One region of the Bradyrhizobium sp. S3.3.6 genome, then DNA from elsewhere that is predicted to be linked to it. Evidence: predicted binding sites of a transcription regulator. Region 1 holds the regulator's gene; the other holds the start of a gene.

Evidence for each region. The regulator LexA, encoded in region 1, represses DNA repair genes until DNA is damaged. The targets are predictions, from matches to a motif close to TGTTCNNNNTGTGTTCNG.
Region 2: the regulator LexA is predicted to act here: its motif matches at 3,560-3,577, upstream of ABID59_RS19720 (putative DNA modification/repair radical SAM protein).

What each region holds. Positions count from the first base shown of each region.
Region 1 is NZ_JBEPOT010000002.1:766,446-779,972, reverse strand. Features, by position in the region: gene gltA (citrate synthase) at 1-552, opposite strand, end outside; gene gltX (glutamate--tRNA ligase) at 695-2,122, opposite strand; gene ABID59_RS08340 (glutamine--tRNA ligase/YqeY domain fusion protein) at 2,279-3,955, shown strand; gene ABID59_RS08335 (DUF2171 domain-containing protein) at 4,134-4,367, shown strand; gene ABID59_RS08330 (ComEC/Rec2 family competence protein) at 4,465-6,762, shown strand; gene ABID59_RS08325 (hypothetical protein) at 6,773-7,204, opposite strand; gene ABID59_RS08320 (hypothetical protein) at 7,398-7,652, opposite strand; gene lexA (transcriptional repressor LexA) at 7,831-8,532, opposite strand; gene ABID59_RS08310 (molybdopterin molybdotransferase MoeA) at 8,709-9,920, opposite strand; gene ABID59_RS08305 (helix-turn-helix transcriptional regulator) at 10,025-11,152, opposite strand; gene ABID59_RS08300 (YadA-like family protein) at 11,375-12,796, shown strand; gene ABID59_RS08295 (hypothetical protein) at 12,840-13,403, shown strand; gene ABID59_RS08290 (hypothetical protein) at 13,432-13,527, shown strand, end outside.
Region 2 is NZ_JBEPOT010000006.1:238,388-244,396, forward strand. Features, by position in the region: gene ABID59_RS19710 (inorganic phosphate transporter) at 1-703, opposite strand, end outside; gene ABID59_RS19715 (UdgX family uracil-DNA binding protein) at 803-2,245, opposite strand; gene ABID59_RS19720 (putative DNA modification/repair radical SAM protein) at 2,245-3,480, opposite strand; gene ABID59_RS19725 (ImuA family protein) at 3,643-4,446, shown strand; gene ABID59_RS19730 (Y-family DNA polymerase) at 4,346-5,935, shown strand; gene ABID59_RS19735 (error-prone DNA polymerase) at 5,932-6,009, shown strand, end outside.

The DNA of each region.
Region 1 (13,527 bases):
CGTGTACTTGTAGGCCATCGCGGCCAGCGTCGGAATCTTCGCGATCATGCGCATCGAAGCGATCATGCGCTGCTTCGGGTCGTTAATGTCGGTGCTATCGTGGTAGAACGCGGCGAGCGCGCCGACGGAGGCAACCATCACGGCCATCGGATGGGCGTCGCGGCGGAAGCCCTGGAAGAAGCGGGCCATCTGCTCGTGCACCATCGTGTGATGGATCACGCGGTGGTCGAAATCCTTCTTCTGCGCGGCAGTCGGCAGATCGCCAAAGAGCAGCAGGTAGCAGGTCTCGAGGAAGTCGCCGTTCTCGGCGAGCTGCTCGATCGGGTAGCCGCGGTATTCCAGCACGCCCGCATCACCGTCGATATAGGTGATCTTGGACTGGCAGCTCGCAGTGGAGGTGAAGCCGGGATCGTAGGTGAACAGTCCGGACTGGCCGTACAGCTTGCCGATATCGATGACATCAGGTCCGACGCTGCCGCTGTGGATCGGAAGATCGTAGTTCTTGTTTCCGACCGTCAGCGTGGCGGTCTTGTTGCTTGAGTTTGCGTCCATCAGAGGTCCCCGATGTAAGGTGAAACGGGCCGGACCCGGAAGGCCCCGATGACATGGGTGGGGCAGGCCGGATGTTCCAGAATGTACGGGGAGATGGGTATATTATTGCTGTGTGCACTGCAAGATCATGGCAGCTATGGACTTACGTCGTAGACTGATCCTTAAGCCGCCCCAGGCTTTCCTGGCGTCCCAGCACGTCCAAAACCTCAAAGATCCCAGGCGACGTGGTGCGCCCGGTCAGCGCGGCCCGCAACGGCTGGGCGACTGCGCCGAGCTTGAGACTATTTTCCTCGGCAAAAGCACGCAGTGCGGCCTCCGTGGTGGCGCCGCTCCAGGTCGCGACATTCTCCAGCGCGGAATGCAGCTGACCGATCAGCTTGCGGTTCTCAGGCGTCAGCAGGGCGGCCGCCTTGGGATCGAGCTGCAGAGGCCGGTCGGCGAAGATGAAATAGGCGCCGTCGATCAGCTCGATCAGCGTCTTGGCGCGCTCCTTCAGGGCCGGCATCGCCTTGAGCAGCTGGGCGCGCGTGGTGTCGTTCAGCTTGGCCTTAATCTCGTCGCGGGCGGGCACCAAATGGTCGAGCACGTCCTCGAACATCTTCACGAGCGATTGATCGTCGGCGTGGCGGATGTAATGGCCGTTGAGGTTTTCCAGCTTGGCGAAATCGAAGCGGGCGGCGGCGCGGCCGACATTGGCGAGGTCGAAGGCTGCGATCATCTCCTCGGTCGAGAAGATCTCCTGGTCGCCATGGCTCCAGCCGAGGCGGACGAGGTAGTTGCGGAGCGCGGCCGGGAGGTAGCCCATGGCGCGGTAGGCATCGACGCCGAGCGCACCGTGCCGCTTGGACAGCTTTGAGCCGTCCGGACCGTGGATCAGGGGGATGTGAGACATGCTCGGCAGTGCCCAGCCCATCGCATCGTAGATCTGCTTCTGGCGCGCGGCGTTGATCAGATGGTCGTCGCCGCGAATGACGTGGGTGACGCCCATGTCGTGGTCGTCCACGACCACTGCGAGCATGTAGGTCGGGTTGCCATCACCGCGCAGCAGGACGAGATCGTCGAGGTTCTCGTTCTGCCAGACCACGCGGCCCTGGACCTGGTCCTCGATCACGGTCTCGCCGGTCTGCGGCGCGCGCAGGCGGATGGTCGGCTTGACGTCCGACGGTGCCGTCGCCGGGTCGCGGTCGCGCCATAGGCCGTCATAGAGACGGGTGCGGCCCTCTGCGCGCGCCTTCTCGCGCATGGCGGTGAGCTCCTCGGCGGTGGCGTAGCAGCGATAGGCCTTGCCGTCCGCCAGCAACTGCTCGGCGACCTCGCGGTGACGGGCGGCGCGGCTGAACTGGTAGATGACGTCGCCATCCCAGCCGAGCTCCAGCCATTTCAGCCCGTCCAGAATCGCGCCAATCGCAGCCTCGGTAGAGCGCTCCCGGTCGGTGTCCTCGATCCGGAGCAGCATCTTGCCGCCGTGCTTCTTCGCATAGAGCCAGTTGAACAGCGCCGTGCGGGCACCCCCGATATGGAGGAAGCCGGTCGGGGAGGGAGCGAAGCGGGTGACGACGGAATTGGTCATTCGTGGCAGGGCCTATGCATGGGAGGCGGTGGTATATAACAGGACCGGAGCATAACTAAAGCCCGGCAGCGGACCGCTTAAGGCCTTGCTTAAACCCTTGGCTCAGCCAAGCAAATTTGGCAGAAGGACCGCTGATTTCCCTACAGGATTTTCGTAATGACAGAACTGGTGGCGACTGAGGTTGGGCGCGATTTCATTCGTGACATCATCCAGGCCGACCTCGATCAGGCCAAGTACAAGGAGATCGTGACCCGGTTCCCGCCGGAGCCGAACGGCTACCTGCATATCGGCCACGCCAAGTCGATCGCCCTCAATTTCGGTATCGCCCAGGAATTTCCGGGCCGCTGCCATCTGCGCTTCGACGACACCAATCCGGTCAAGGAAGAGCAGGAATATATCGATGCCATCCAGGCCGACGTGCGCTGGCTCGGCTTCGACTGGGGCAAGAACCTGTTTTTCGCCTCGGACTATTTCGACCGCCTGTACGAATGGGCGGAGAAGCTGATCCGCGATGGCTTGGCCTATGTTGACGATCAGACCCAGGAGCAGATCCGCACTTCGCGCGGCACGTTGACCGAGCCGGGCAAGAACTCGCCGTTCCGTGACCGCAGCGTCGACGAAAATCTCGACCTGTTCCGCCGCATGAAGGCCGGCGAATTCCCCAACGGCGCGCGCGTGCTGCGGGCCAAGATCGACATGTCCTCGGGCAACATCAATCTCCGTGATCCGGTGCTGTATCGGATCCTGCATGCGCATCATCCGCGCACCGGGACCAAGTGGAGCATCTATCCGAGCTACGACTATGCCCACGGCCAGTCGGACGCGATCGAGGGCATCACCCATTCGATCTGCACGCTGGAGTTCGAGGACCACCGGCCACTTTACGATTGGTTCATCGAGAAGCTGCCGGTGCCGTCCAAGCCGCACCAGTACGAAATGGCGCGGCTCAATTTGACCTACACGCTGCTGTCCAAGCGTGTGCTGACCCAGCTCGTCCGCGACGGTCATGTCGCCGGCTGGGACGATCCGCGCATGCCGACCATGGCGGGGATGCGCCGCCGCGGCGTGCCGCCGGCGGCTTTGCGCGAATTCGTCAAGCGCATCGGCGTGGCCAAGGCCAACAGCGTTGTCGATGTCGGCATGCTCGAGTTCTGCATTCGTGAGGAACTGAATCGCACGTCGCAGCGGCGCATGGGCGTGCTGCGGCCGCTCAAGGTGGTGATCGAGAACTATCCGGAAGGGCAGACCGAGGAGCTCGAGGCGATCAACCACCCCGACGACGCTAGCGCGGGCACGCGCAAGATCACGTTCGGCCGCGAGCTCTATATTGAGCAGGACGACTTCATGGAGAATCCGCCCAAGAAATTCTTCCGCCTGTCGCCGGGCAACGAGGTGCGGCTGCGCTACGCCTATTTCGTCAAGTGCACCGGCGTGATCAAGAACGACGCCGGCGAAGTGGTGGAGCTGCGCTGCACCTACGATCCCGCGACCAAGGGCGGCAATGCGCCCGATGGCCGCAAGGTCAAGGCGACCATGCACTGGCTGCCGGCGGCGAGTTCGGTGCCGGCGGAGATTCGCATCTACAACCAGCTGTTCGCCAATCCGAGCCCGGACGCCTCGAATTTCGCGGCCGACCTCAATCCGCAGTCGCTGGAGATCCTCGCTGATGCCCGGATCGAGGCATCGGTTGCGGAAAGCAATTCGACCGAGCCGATGCAGTTCGAGCGCCAGGGCTATTTCGTGCGCGACAGGGACTCGACGCCAGGCAAGCCGGTGTTTTCGCGCACCATCGGCCTGCGTGACACGTTCGCGAAGGAAGTCGCCAAAGGCTGAGACACGCATGAGCCGAGAAGCCGACGCGATCGTTTCCGCCATCGTCGCGAAATGGTGCGCCGGCTTCATGCCTCGTCACGCGCGCCGTTGATCTGACGGGGCACACGGCATCGTCATTCCGGCGAGGCAACGAACGCGTCCCCTGCGCGTTGTGTGGGTCCCCAATTGAGGATCTCCCATGCAGAACATCGCAGAGCATATGGAAGTCATCGGCGCCGACGGCGTCCACATCGGTACCGTCGACAAGGTCGAGGGTAATCGCATCAAGCTGACCAAGAAGGACAGCGGCGAGGGCAGCCACAAGGGTCATCATCATTTCATCGACAAGGGGCTCGTCGCCGGTGTCGAGGGCAACAAGGTCCGGCTGTCGGCCAAGGCGGATGTCGCCGTGACGATGGAAGAGGAAAAGTAGGGCTGCGGCCCCTTCGTTCCTGATCCGTACCGCTATTCGCACCGCTGCACGTTCCGGTAGCCTCTGCGCCAGTCGCGTATCGCAGGGTTGCTAAGGAATGGCGGAGCCGGGTCGGCCGCAACGGGTCTCGCAGGGTATCGCCGGCGCGCCGATTGCAGGGACTTGGCCAACCGGCCGGACCGCATCGGCGGGCGGCTTTGTGCCGGCGGGCTTTGACGTTTGGCCCGCGATCGTCGCGCGGCTTCGCGAATGGGCCAAGGCCGAAGCCGGCGCCGGGCGACTGTTTCCCTGGGTGCCGATCGCCTTCGGCTGCGGCATCGCGCTCTATTTCGCGGCCGATCATGAGCCGGTGCTGTGGGTCGTTGCCCCGACGACGGTGGCGCTGGCGCTCGGGGCGGTGTTGTTGCGCCGGAGCCGGTGGTTTGCGCCGGCGATCATGATCGCGGCGGTCGCGGCCGGCTTTGCCATGGCAACCTGGAAGACGGCGCGCATCGCCCACACGGTGCTCGCAAGGCCGCTTTATTCGGTGTCGCTGTCGGGCTTCGTCGAGACCCGCGACATCCGCGAACGCACCGACCGTTTCGTGCTGCGCGTCACCGCGATGGAGGCGCAGCGCAGCGACGTGAAGCTGGAGCGCGTCCGCCTCTCCGTGCGCAAGGGGACGGCGCCCGATGTCGGCAGCTTCGTGCAGCTGAAGGCGCGGCTGATGCCGCCGCTCGCGCCGTTGCGGCCGGGCAGCTACGATTTCTCGCGCGACATGTTCTTCCAGGGCATCGGCGCCTCCGGCTTCGTGATGGGATCGATCACGGCCGTGGCGCCGCCCGATGCCGGCGGCCTGCAACTGCGCTATGCGGCGGTGATGCAGGGCCTGCGCGATGCGATCGACGCGCGCATCCGCGCCACGCTCGACGGCGACAACCGCGCGATCGCGACTGCGCTTTTGACCGGCCGCCGCGATGCCATCACCACGCCCGTCAACGATGCGATGTTCATCTCCGGCCTCGGCCATGTTCTGTCGATCTCCGGGTACCATATGGCTGTCGTCGCCGGCGTCGTCTTCTTCGCGGTTCGCGCGCTGCTGGCGCTGATCCCCGGGCTGGCGGTCGGCTTCGCAATCAAGAAATGGTCGGCCGCCGCGGCGCTGGTCGCGTCCGCGTTCCATCTGCTGCTCTCGGGCGCGGAGGTTGCGACCCAAAGGTCGTTCTTCATGACCGCGGTGGTGCTGATCGCTGTCATGGTTGACCGCCGCGCCATCACCTTTCGCACGCTGGCGGTGGCAGCGCTGATCGTGCTTGCGGTCGCGCCTGAGGCGCTGGTGCATCCGAGCTTCCAGATGTCCTTTGCGGCAACGCTCGGCCTGGTGGCGCTGGTGCAGATCGGTATGCCGAACCTGTTTGCCTCGCCCGATCACTCGACAACCGCGCGCATCGCGCTGTGGGGCGGCCGCGAGATCGCGATGCTATTCATGGCCTCGATGATCGCGGGGTTTGCGACCACGCCCTATGCCGCCTTCCATTTCCATCGCGTCACGCCCTATGGCGTGCTTGCCAATCTCGGCGCGATGCCGGTGGTCTCGGCGCTGGTGATGCCGGCCGGGCTGTTGGGATTGCTCGCGGCACCGTTCGGGCTCGACGGGGTGTTCTGGTGGTTGATGGGGATCGGTATCGACTGGATGGTGGCGGTCTCGCGATGGGTCGCGGCGCTGCCCGGCGCGATCGGCCACGTCAGTGCCTTCGGCACTGCGCCGCTGATCGCGGCGAGCCTCGGCCTCGTCCTGATGGGACTGCTACGCACGCCGCTGCGCTGGTCGGGCGCGTTCGTGCTCGTGGCGGCAATCGTCTGGGGTCTGTCGGTCCGGCAACCCGATATCCTTATCGCCGGTGACGGCCAGAGCGTTGCCGTGCGGGGCAGGGACGGGCAGCTGCACCTGATCAGGACGAGCAAGGACAGCTTTCTGCTCAAGGAGTGGCTCGCGGCCGATGCCGACTCTCGCGATCCCGGCAGCGTCGCGCTTGCCGATGGTGTGTCGTGCGACGAGTCAGGCTGCGTGACGCCGCTTGCCGACGGACGCATCGTTGCGCTGGCGTTGCGCATTGACGCGCTGGGAGACGATTGCAGCCGCGCGGCACTGGTGGTGACGGCAAGGCCCGCGCCGCCGGATTGTGGTGCGATGGTGGTCGATCGGCCACGTCTCGTGCGTCAGGGCGCGCTGGCGCTGACGCCGCGTGGCGACGGCTTTGCGATTCAGGCGGTAAAGGCGAGGGGCGCAAACCGCCCCTGGTCGCCGGCGGCGGCCGGCGATGGAGATTTCGAACAGACCCTCATGCCGCGGTCGGCAGCTCCGCGCTCCAAAGACGCAACGCCGTCTGACACCGACCTGCAGGCCGATGACTGAGATCGACGGCTTAGCCGATCGGCAGGCGCGGGGACGTGGAGCGGCTGTCGGCGACCTGCGGCTTGTGCTCGCGCTCGCCGAGCGGCTGGGTCACGGGCAGTTGCAGCACGGTTGCGCGCTGGCCTTCGACCAGCTGCGTCACCAGCACGTATTTGCCGTCGGGGAATTCGATCGCGTCGTGATGGCGGTCGGGAATGTGCGGATCGACCTTGCCGAACTTGCCGACGCGCGAGTTGATGGTGCGCGTCCAGATCCAGCGATTGTCGTAGCGGACGTTGTCGGCGAAGGCGAGCTCCGTTCCCGGCAGCAGGCAAACCGCGACGGACATGTCGGCTTCGGAGGCGAAGCCGCGCGTCGAGGTGCCGCGGAACGTTGTCGTGACGATCGTCTCGCCAACTTCTGCGGGACGCGTCGCGACGGCATGCAGGCTATAGTCACACATCGGGTGCTCCTCAATCAGGATAGAGCACCCGCGCCTCTGTCTCGGAGGCGCAGGCCCCTATCAGAGTGGAAGCTCATCTTATGCTTGTTTGTGGGCAAATCTGCGGCTCGCATCAGCAGAGCGCGATCACATTATCTTTTTCAAATGCACGAGGAACAAAGCCTGCTCCCGCGCATTCGGTGAGCGCGTTGCTTCAGCGGCCGGCTGGCGCTGACCAGCCCGAATATTGCCAAGCCGGCTGCGCGACGGCGTTACGGGCATTGCGGAATTGCTCGGTCGTTGCGCGCGGTGCTTTGCGAGCGTGGTGCTGCGGCTGCGCAGCCAAGGCTTGCGACCCCAAGGCTTGCGACCCCAAGGCTTGCGAGCCCAAGGCTTGCGACACTAAGGCCTGCGACGCTGATACTGCGATCAGCGTCATCGTGACGGTGCTCAAAATGATCTTGCGCATGTTGGTCTCCTCGGTCTGGCAAAGGCCCTGCGAAGCAATGCGTGCTTCGTTGCGGCGTGCCGAGGATGTAGCGCTGGAGAAGGGGCCGGATAATCTGTGCAAAACCAGAAAGACTACCCAGCCGGAGCGGACAATCGTCCGCTCCAATCGTTGATTGCGCTCGCCGATAGCGACGCGATCAGTACTTCCGGTACAGCCCGATCAGCTTGCCCTGGATCTTGACCCGGTTGGGCGGCAGGATGCGAACCTCATAGGCCGCGTTGGCCGGCTCGAGCGCGATCGAGGCGCCGCGACGGCGGAAACGCTTGAGTGTCGCTTCCTCGTCGTCGATCAGGGCGACCACGATGTCGCCGGTATCGGCGCTCTCGTTGCGCTGGATCAGCGCCATGTCGCCATCGAGAATGCCGGCCTCCACCATGGAGTCGCCGCGCACTTCGAGCGCGTAATGCTCGCCCGAGCCGAGCATGTCGGGCGGGACGCTGATGGTGTGGCTGCGGGTTTGCAAAGCCTCGATCGGCGTGCCGGCCGCGATCCGGCCCATCACGGGCACTGCGACTGGACGCTCACCCTCGTCGGCCGGCAGGCTCGACGCCGGGCGCACCTTGCCGAGATTGCCCTCGATGACGCTCGGCGTGAAGCCGCGGCGGCTGCCAGCGGCGGCCTGGAGCTCAGGCAGCTTGATCACCTCGATGGCGCGGGCGCGGTTGGGCAGGCGGCGGATGAAGCCGCGCTCCTCGAGCGCAGTGATCAGGCGATGGATGCCTGATTTTGAGCGCAGATCGAGCGCGTCCTTCATCTCGTCGAAGGAGGGCGGCACGCCGCTTTCCTTCAGACGTTCACTGATGAACCGCAGGAGCTCGTACTGTTTGCGCGTTAACATCTCGACCAAAATCCCCCGGTTGATGTCGTTCGATTCCGAGACGCTGAAGTCAGCAATAAGCCGCTACATGCTCGAAACAAATCATGAACGGACACTATATGTTCGATACTTGTTCCGCAACTGCTTAATTTACCGTGAACGCGACAAAGTTCGCGGAACGCATGCGAACAATGCGCTCAGACGGGCAGTCGCAGCACCTCGCAGGGCGCTCCCGCTTCGGCCCTCGGTGCGAACGGTGCGCGCACGAGAAGTGCCTGTGCCGCAGCGAGATTCGCAAGCAGCGAGGAGTCCTGGTGATTGACGGGAAGGGCGATCAGCGTGCCGTCATCACGCACATCCAGGCGGGCGCGCAGATAGTCCTCGCGCTGGTCATTGGCGCCGACGTCGCGGCCGAGCACGGCGCGTTCGCGGCGGTGATGAACCATCGAACGGCCCGACAACGCACGAATCAGCGGCACCATGAACAGGAAGCCGCAAACGTAGGATGACACGGGATTGCCGGGCAGGCCGATTACGCGCATCGCCCCGAGCTGCCCGTTCATCATCGGCTTGCCCGGCCGCATCGCGATCTTCCAGAACGCCATCGAGGTGCCCTCGTCGCGGAGCGCCTGCTGCACCAGATCGTGGTCGCCGACCGAGGCGCCGCCCGTCGTGATCAGGATGTCGGCGCCGGAATCGCGGGCGCGGCGGATGCCGGCGGTGGTGGCGGCAAGCGTGTCGGCGGCAATCCCGAGGTCGATGGTGTCGGCCCCCTCGCTGCGGGCGAGCGCATGCAGGGCATAGCCGTTGGAATAGACAATCTGGCCATGACCGGGCGTCGTACCCGGCATCACCAGCTCGTCGCCGGTTGCGAGAATCGCGACCTTCGGACGGCGGCGGACCGCCAACTGCGGGTGATTCATGCCGGCGGCAAGCGCGAGGTCGCGCTCGGTCAGCCGGGCGCCCTTGCGCAGGAGCACGTCACCCTCGCGGAAGTCGATGCCGGCCGGGCGGATGTGCCGCCCGGCGACGGCGGCTTCCTTGATCGCGATGCGCTTGCCGTCGGCGACGGTGTCCTCCTGGATCACGACCGCATCGGCGCCGTCGGGAACGACGCCACCGGTGAAGATCCGGACGGCTTCGCCGGCACCGACAGTTCCTGCAAACGGCCGGCCGGCAGCGACCTCGCCGATGATATTGAGCTGCGCATCGACCCTGGCTGCATCGGCCGCGCGGACGGCATAGCCGTCCATCGCCGACATCGCCTGCGGTGGCTGCGTGCGCCGTGCGGCGAGATCGCGCGCCAGCACCCGGTGCCAAGCCTCATCGAGCGCAACCATCTCTTCAGCCAGCGGCTCCGCACCGGCGAGCACCGCGGCAAGCGCATCGGAAACCGGCATGAGGGCCACGGCTGAAAGCTCCTGCTTGGGCAACGCGACAATCAGGTCGCGGCCAGCGTTCTAGCCGACTGTGGCCGTTGAGGCAAAACGGATGCGCATACGCGCGGACGCAGCTATTTCTGGAGCAACAGCCGCACCAGCTCGGCCTGTCGCCCCACGCCGGTCTTGTCGAAGATCTTCGACAGATGGCTGCGCGCGGTTCCGTCCGCGATGCCGAGCCGTTCGGCCGTGGCTTTGCGGCCGCCGCCCTTGACGATCTCGAGCGCGAAGGCCGCTTCGGCACGGGTCAGGCCGTAACGCGCGCGTAGGGCGTCGAGTCTTGATCTCGCGTCCGGCTCGGGGTCGGTGATCAGCACCATCGCACTCGATCGCCAGCCGGAGGCGAGCGACACCGAGCTCTCCGCCCAATCGCTGCCGACCGGCGTTACCTGCACGTGCAGCGGCATGCGGCCGGGAAGCCGCCGCAGGCTCATCTCGCCTCCGATGCGATCGGGATTATCGATGCTGCACGAACCGACCAGCGTTTGCAGACAACGGCCATCGTCGCTGGTGATGGCGCTCAGCGCGCCCGCGTCGATCACGATGCCGTCGGCGGCGTCGAGCCATTCGCGCGCGCGACGATTGACGAAGATCGGGCGGGCCTGGGCGTCCGCGAGAATGAAACCCTGATCGAGGCCGTCGAGGCCCGCCAGCGCCGCGCGGCCGGCGATGTCGAGCTGGTGGGTACGCCGCTGGATCGCAACGGCGCGTACGAGATGCTGCGCCAACGTTGCAAACAGCCGCCGCGCCTTGTCGTCATACGGAGACAAATTGGACGGCCGATGGCTGGTCAGGATGCCTGTGGCGTTGTGATCGACCAGCAGATTCGTCGTCAACGGTTCGGTGTCGAAACCGCCCGGCTGCCACCATTCGTTGTAGAAATCGCTGCGGGTGAACTCATCGCGTGTGATGAAGTCGCCGATGGTGAAGACCTCGCCGGGCGTCCGGCCGATGCCAAGCGGCAACAGGGGATTGCGCGGGGCCCAGCCGAGTAGCTCTTGCACGCGGTCGGGGTCGATGCGTGGCGACAGCAGGCTGGAGAGGCCGCTTGCGGGATCAAAGACGCCGAACAGGGTACGGCCGCCGATGGCGTCGTCGATGCGCGTCAGCACATTTTCCCAGCGGCTTCCGTCGAGCGCAACCTCGTAGATGGCGCCGATGAGGTCCAATACGGATTCGTTGGAAATATCGTCCGTACCCAAGACAAATGCCTCAAAATGCAATGAGGCATCTCAGCGCAGCGTCACGGAACGAGCAAGAGCAGAAAAGCGGCAGTCGTGCCGATGTTGCCGCAAAGCCGCACCCCATTGGCATTCCCGACGCAATCATCGACGCATCCGACAAACGTCAGATGCCTCCATGTCCGGGCTTTGCAACATTTCCGAAAGGACATCATTCCTGCGATTCAGGGGACGGGGGCGAAAGTGTCGATTTCGGCAATCCATCGAGGTCGCAAGACCATCATTCCGGTCATCCAGAGCCTGTCTCGCAAGGCCGGCTTGCTCGCAAGCAGCATGCTCACCAGCGTGGGCGTGCTTGGCGCCGGAGTGGCGCTTTATCCCTCGGCAGCTCTTTCTGCCGACTACGCCGCCGGCGGCGGCGTGATCAACGCGCCCAGCGGCAACGCGACAGCGGTTGGCAGCGGCGCGACCACGACCGGCAACTTTGCGACAGCCTATGGTGCGGGCAGCATTGCGAACGGCACGTTCGCGACCGCGACTGGACCGGGCAGCACCGCAAACGGAACCAACGCGACCGCGACTGGAGCGTCCAGCCTCGCGGACGGCACCTATGCGACGGCGACGGGACAAAACAGCGTCGCGAACGGGACCTCGGCGACGGCGACGGGTACCTTCAGCGCCGCCGTTGGAACCCTCGCGACCGCGACCGGAGAGCAAAGCCGCGCAGACGGAACCAACGCGACCGCGACTGGACAGTTCAGCCTCGCCAACGGCACCTATGCAACGGCGACGGGACAAGCCAGCAACGCAAACGGGACCAACGCGACGGCGACGGGACAAGGCAGCGTCGCGAACGGCGTGGACGCGACCGCGACCGGTAGTCTAAGCAAGGCGAATGGCTTTGACGCAACGGCAACAGGGATTCAAAGTGCTGCGAATGGCACCTTCGCGACCGCGACGGGCGCCCAGAGCGTCGCCCACGGCGACAGCGCGACCGCGACCGGCCAAGGCAGTTTCGCAAATGGCGATTTCGCAACCGCGACTGGTCAAGGCAGCATCGCCAATGGCTTGACAGCCAGTGCGTTCGGCCAGGGTAGCAACGCGACCGGCGACGCCACCACCGCGATTGGCCAAGCCAGCACCGCCAGCGCCACCGGCGCGACTGCGATCGGTGCGGGCGCCACGGCTACCTTCGCCAATTCGACTGCGATCGGCGCGGGCGCGACGACATCAGCGCCCAATCAGGTCTCGATCGGCACCAGCACGAACACCTATCGCATGTCCGGCCTCACCTCGGCCGCGAGCCTTGCCGCACAATCCGGCCCGACGCAGGTGGTTACAACGGATGCCGCCGGGCATCTGGCCGCCGCAAGCTTCAGCGGAGCCGATATTTCCACGCTGCAGTCCAACGTCTCCACGTTGCAGACGCAAATGCGGCAGGCGTTCGAGGGCACCGCGATCGCCATTGCCATGGGCGGCTCGGCACTGCCATCGGACAAGCGGTTTGCGGTCTCCACCAATTGGGGCACGTTCCGCGGGCAGAACGCCATGAGCCTGGGCGCCCAGATGCGCCTCAACCAGTATGTCGTACTCAACGGCGGCGTCGCGGCCGGGTTCGCGCAAGGCGGCGTCGGTGGACGCGCCGGAGTGACGGTTGCGTGGTGACGGCGGCGTGCTGAGCGGAAAGCAACAGGGGTGGCGGGGTTTGATGCTTGCGGCTGCGCTGATGGTGGCGGCTGCCGCCGGTCATGCGGAAACGCCTCCGCCGGCGCCAAAGCCCGCGCAGATCGACCGCAACGGCGTGCTGATGCTGGTCCGCTCCTCGCTGCTTGCGCTCGACCACGCCAACAAGACCGGCAACTACACCGTGCTGCGCGATATCGGCGCGCCCGGTTTCCAAGTCAACTCGGCGGCGCGGTTGGGGGAGATTTTCGCCAAACTGCGCAACGACAATCTCGATCTCTCGGGTGTCGCCGTTATCGATCCGCAGCTCAACCTGCTGCCGCAGATCGAGGCCAACGGATTGATGCATTTGGCCGGCTTCTTTCCGTCGGTCCCGAACCAGGTCAATTTCGACCTGGCCTTCGCGCCGGTGAACGGACAGTGGCGGTTGTTCGGGATCTCGGTCTCAATTGGACAGAGCGGGCCGGCAGCGCCGAGCCCGCCCGAGCCGCGTGTTGAGCAAAAGCAGACCCCGACAAGTGCCAGCAAGCAGCCTGCGGCGGTCGCAAAGTCCGCACCGGCGACCAAGCCGGAGAACGCCCTCAAATAGACGCAGCAACTGAGCCTGACGAGCGAGAATGTTACCCGACGAAGCGCTGAAATCGATGAAAGTGATGTTTGCGACGCCTTGCTACATCTCGGCCGTCAGCATGCACTACGTCACCAGCATTTTC
Region 2 (6,009 bases), on a different contig from region 1:
CGCGCAGCAGCGCGGAGCGCAGGATCAGCAGCAGGCCCGCGGCCAGCGCGAAGCCGAACAGCGGCGACAGCAGCAGCGCCTTGCCGATATTGGTGGCCTGGGACCAGTCGACGCCCGAGGTGCCGCTGCGGCCGTGCAGGAGCGCGTTCATGATGCCGACGCCCATGATCGAGCCGATCAGGGTGTGCGAGCTCGAGGCCGGCAGGCCGAAATACCAGGTGCCGACATTCCAGATGATGGCGGAGATCAACAGCGCGAACACCATCGCAAAGCCGGCGCTGGAGCCGACCTGGAGGATCAGTTCGACCGGCAGCAGCGAGACGATGCCGAACGCGACTGCGCCCGAGGAGAGCAGCACGCCGAACAGGTTGAACATGCCGGACCACACCACGGCGACGTGGGCGGGCAGCGAGCGGGTGTAGATCACGGTCGCGACCGCGTTGGCGGTGTCGTGGAAGCCGTTCACGAACTCGAAGCCGAGTGCGATCAGAAGCGCGACGAACAGCAGGAGGAAGGGAGCAAAGGTCTTGACCTGCGCGCCGGCAGCGTCGACGTCGACCCAGATGCTGTAGGCGACGAAGAGCAGTGCGGCGGCGATCACTCCCATATAGATTACGCCGGTGAGCGGATGGAATCCGCGATTAAGGTCTGGCCCCTTACTCAAGGCCGGCTCGATGGAGCCTGGCAAAGCAACGTCACTCATTGGAAATTCTCCTGTCCCAAGGCCCCGATTTTGCGCGCGGCATGTGACAGGCGGTTGAAATGGCGGACAGGCAGTTGAAATGATGGAATTTATCCACGCTCAGGCGGCGTGCGCGGACTTCTTCTGCAAGCTGGCAGCAATCGTGAGGTCTTCGACAAAGCGCTGATATTCCAGCACCTTCGCTTCCGGATCGGGTAGCCGCAGCAGATAGGACGGATGCACCGTCACCAGAGCCTTGCGTCCGTCGGGGAGGTCTATGAGCCGGCCGCGGTTCTTGCCGATGGGCGTGATCTTGCCGAACACGCTTTGTGCGGCGGTGGCGCCCATCGCCACGATGAGATCGGGCTGGATTGCCGAAACTTCCCGCTCATACCATTGCCGGCAAGCTTTGATCTCCGGCGTCGCAGGCTTCTGGTGCAGGCGGATCTTTCCGCGCGGCACAAATTTGAAGTGCTTCACCGCGTTGGTGACATAGACCTTCTTGCGATCGACGCCGGCTTCCGCGAGCGCGCGGTCGAGCATCTGGCCGGCCGGGCCGACGAAGGGGTGGCCGGCGAGGTCTTCCTTGTCGCCGGGCTGCTCGCCGACCAGCATGATGGTGGCGTTCTGCGGTCCCTCGCCGAACACGGTCTGCGTCGCGTCCTTGTAGAGCGGGCAGGCGCGGCAATGGGCGGCTTCCTCGCGAAGCGCCTCGAGATCGTTGGTGACAGTCTTACGTGTCATCGGAGCCTCCGGCCGTTTCTGAGGCTTGTGCGGATCGGTTGCGGCGTTGGCGATCATGGCGCCGGTCATGCGTTCGGCGTCCTCGATCAGAGGCTTAATGATCGAGGCCTCGGGCAGGTTCCTCCAGTATTTCTTCGGCATCTCCGTCTGCATCGCCTTCACCTTCAACCGCGCCGGGTTAAAGATGCTGGCGTAGTAGCGCCGCCAGGTTTCCTCCAGCCGGTCTTCGCCCGGCGCCTCGCTCTTGCTCACGCCCGGCGTGAACGAAAGCGCGTGGCCGTCCCAATGCGCGCAGAGATCGGGCGTCAGGATCGACCACGGCATGTCGGCAAAGCGCTTGGCGAAGAACGGCGCGGCGAGCTCGACGATATAATGCTCCGGCTCGAACCAGGCGACGTAATGCGCGGCACGTTCGCGGCCGATCTCGCGGAAGCGCACGAAGGCATGCATCTTGTGCTCGTCGCGATGGACCGCTCTTGCCATTGCCGTAGCTAACGCGATGTCAGGATCGGTCGCGACCTCGATGAGATCGTGGTTGTCTCTCAATCGCCAGAGCAGGCGATAGAGGATCGCAAAGCGCTGCGGATCGCGATGCAGGATGGCGGCCTGGGCGAGGTCGACGAATTTTGCCGACACGCTGAAGGTGCCGTCGTTCACCTCGAGGATCGGAGACGGCGCGGGCGGTGCGAACAACTCGGCTTCGCCGCCTTGCACGGCCCATGTGACTTCGGTGGGCTTCACATGATGAAGCACGAGCGTGCGGGCGGCTTTGCGCCAGCTTTCGAAATCGGTTTCGGTGTCGAGGATGATGTACTGCATCAGAAGCCAAACCCCAGTTGCGTTGCTTTCGGCTTGAACCGTTCGATCAGCCGCGCCTCGTCGAGGCGGTGCGGCGCGGGCCGGTGATCGCTGAGCACGATGAACGGCAGCACCTTGTTGCGGGGCACGTGCAGCCGCGCGAGATCGGAGAGACGGATCGTGGTGGTGCGCCGTGTGGCGATGATGCGCTCGACCGCCTTGGTGCCGAAGCCCGGTACGCGCAACAGCTCCTCGCGGCTGGCGCGATTGATGTCGAGTGGAAAGCGGTCGCGGTGGCGCAGCGCCCAGGCGAGCTTGGGATCGATGTCGAGCGGCAGCATCGCGCTGTCGTCGACGATCTCGCCGACGTCAAAACCGTAGAAGCGCATCAGCCAGTCGGCCTGGTAGAGCCGGTGCTCGCGCAGCAGCGGCGGCGCGCGCAGGGGCAACGCGCGGCTGGCGTCGGGGATCGGGCTGAAGGCGGAGTAATAGACGCGCCGCAGCCGGTAAGAGCCGTAGAGATTGGCGCTGGTGTGGAGGATGGTGTGATCGTTCGCGCCATCGGCGCCGACGATCATCTGCGTGCTTTGTCCTGCCGGCGCGAAGCGCTGCGGCTTGGCCTTCGTCTTGGTGCTGCGGTTGTCCTCGGCTTCGTCCAGTTTCAGCCGCAGCCGGCCCATGGTGCGGCGGATCGCACGCACGTCCTTCTCGGGCGCGAATTGTTGCAGGCTGGTCTCCTCAGGCATCTCGATATTGATGGAGAGACGATCGGCATATCTGCCGGCTTCCGCGATCAGCGCGTCGTCGGCCTCCGGAATGGTCTTGAGATGGATGTAGCCGCGGAAGTGATGCTCCTCGCGCAGTTTTCGCGCGACGCTGACCACCTGCTCCATGGTGTAGTCGGGACTGCGAATGATGCCGGAGGAGAGAAACAGTCCTTCGATGTAATTGCGCCGGTAGAAGTCCAGCGTCAGCTTGACCACCTCGTCGATGGTGAAGCGAGCGCGCGGCACGTTGGAGGAAGCGCGATTGACGCAATAGAGACAGTCGTAATTGCAGGCGTTGGTGAGCAGCACCTTGAGCAGCGAGATGCAACGTCCGTCCGGCGCGTAGGAATGGCAGATGCCCATGCCCGGCGCGGTCGAGCCCATGCCCTTGCCGTCGCTGGAATCCCGCTTTTCGGTGCCGCTGGAGGCACAGGAGGCGTCGTACTTGGCTGCATCCGCCAGGATCTCCAGCTTGCGTTGTACGTCCATCCCGGAATCCCTTTGATTCAGCTCATGAATCTGATCGAGCGCAATTCGATTGACTCTTCGCGCGCCGTTAGCTTTATATTAGAACATATCATGAACAAATGAGCCAGCCGCTGGTTCTCTTTTTGAGAGTCATCGGCAATCACCTCTGAAGGAGCGGCGAGCATGAGCGGCGCACGCATGAGCGCGCTTGCGACCTTGCGCAGCCAGATCGAACGGATCGAGACGGCGGAGGTCGTGCATCATCACGACCGCGTCGCGCTCGGCCACGGCGAGGTCGACCACGCCTTGAAAGGCGGGCTCGCACGCGCGGCGATCCACGAGGTGTTTTGCGAGGGGCGTCAGGGCGCGGCCGCGACGGGCTTTATCACCGGGCTTGCGGGCCGCGTCACGGTGCGTCGGCCGCTGCTGTGGGTGCGGCAGGATTTCTCGGAACTTGAAACCGGCGCGTTGTCGATGTGCGGGCTCGCCGAGCTCGGCCTCGATCCGCGCCGCGTGGTGATGGTGCGCGCGGCCGACGTGGAGAGCGCGCTGCGCACCTCGGCCGATGCGCTCGCCTGCGATGCGCTCGGCGCCGTCGTGCTCGAGCTCTGGGGCGAGACCAGGCAGTTCGATCTCGTGGCGAGCCGCAAGCTGACGCTGGCCGCACAATCCTCCGGCGTCACCGGCCTCTTGTTGCGGATGGCGGCACAGCCGCTGCCCTCGACGGCGGAAACACGATGGATGCTGCGCGCGGCGCATTCGCCGCCGGGCGCGGCTTCAATGCCTGCGGCGCTTTGGAGTGCCTGGGGCGCGCCGCGCTTCGATGTTGAGCTGTTGCGCAATCGTCATGGCCCGTGTGGCCGGTGGATCATGGAATGGAAGTGTGATGAGTGCCAGTTCTCTGAACCGTCGGCGTATTCTCAGCCTGTGGCTGCCGCGCCTGCCCATCGACCGGATCCAGCGGTTCTTCAACGGCGGGTTGGGTAATAATCCTGAGCCCAGCATTGTCGTCATCAAGGATAACAATGCGCTGGTGATCCATGCGCTGGACGAGGCGGCCGAGCGGCTCGGTCTGTACATCGGCCAGCCGCTGGCGAATGCGCGAGCGATGTGTCCGGACCTGAAAGTGTTCGACGCCGATGTCGTGGCCGATGCAAAGGCGTTGAGCGATATCGCCGACTGGTGCGACCGCTTCACGCCGCTGGTGGCGCTCGATCCGCCGCACGGGCTGTTCCTCGACATCACCGGCTGTGCGCATCTGTTCGGTGGCGAGGCTGCATTGTTGCAGACGCTGGTCCGTGCGCTGGCGCGCCAGGGCTTTGCCGTCGGCGCCGCGATCGCCAGCACCTCGGTCTGCGCGCGCACGCTGACGCGGCAGACGCCTGGCGTTATTGTTGCCAATGGCGGGGAGGCGGCGGCGATCGACCGGTTTCCGGTGTCCGCGCTCGGTGCGGACGAGGCCATCACCACCGGCCTGCGCCGGGCCGGGCTGAAGACGATCGGCGATGTCGCCTCGCGCACGCCGAGCGAAATCACGGCGCGGTTCGGCGCGCGGTTCTCCACGCTGCTCGCGCATGCGCTGGGGCAGGGCGATGCGCCGATCAGCCCGCGAAAACCGCTGCCCGACTACATCGTGGAAAAACGCTTTGCCGAGCCGATCGCGACCGACACCATGATCGCGATGACGCTGTCGCGGCTGGCCGATACGCTGATCGCTTCCATGGAAAAGCAGGGCAAGGGCGCGCGCCGATTAGAGGCCGCGTTCTTCCGCACCGACGGCGTGGTGCGCGCGATCATGGTCGAGACCGGGCGTCCCGTGACGCGAAGTGCCGTCATAGACCGGCTGTTCCGCGAGCGGCTCGATGCGCTTGCCGATCCCCTCGATCCCGGCTTCGGCTTCGACATGGTGCGGCTGTCGGCGAGCCGCACCGAGATCGTGGTGCAGGAGCAGCGCGATCTCGACGCCAATGTCCATGACAATGACGAGCTCGCCGCGCTGATCGACCGCATCGCCGCGCGTATCGGCGGAAAACGCGTCGTCGTGCACCTGCCGCAGGACACCCATATCCCTGAAAGTGCGGTGCTGGCCGCGCCCGCGCAGCATCATCTCGCCGCCGCTATGCAGGCCGAATGGCCGGCGCGCGCCGAGAGCGAGCCGCCGCTGCGCCCCTTGCGCCTGTTCGACAAGCCGGAGCCGGTCACAGTGCCGTTCGCGACCGTGCCTGATGGCCCGCCGCATCAATTCACCTGGCGGCGCGCAAAACATGCGGTGGTGCGGGTGGAAGGACCCGAGCGCATCGCCATGGAATGGTGGCGGCAGGACGGCAAGCAGCTGACGCGGGATTATTTCCGCATCGAGGATGCCGAAGGCCTGCGCTTCTGGATTTTTCGCGATGGTCTTTACGAGGGGGAGGTGTTCGACGCCGACGGCAAGCCCGCTTCTCCCGGCTGGTACGTGCACGGTCTCTTCGCATGACGACATCAGCTTATGCCGAGATCGGCATCACCACAAACTTCTCCTTCCTGCGCGGCGGCTCGGATCCGCGCGCC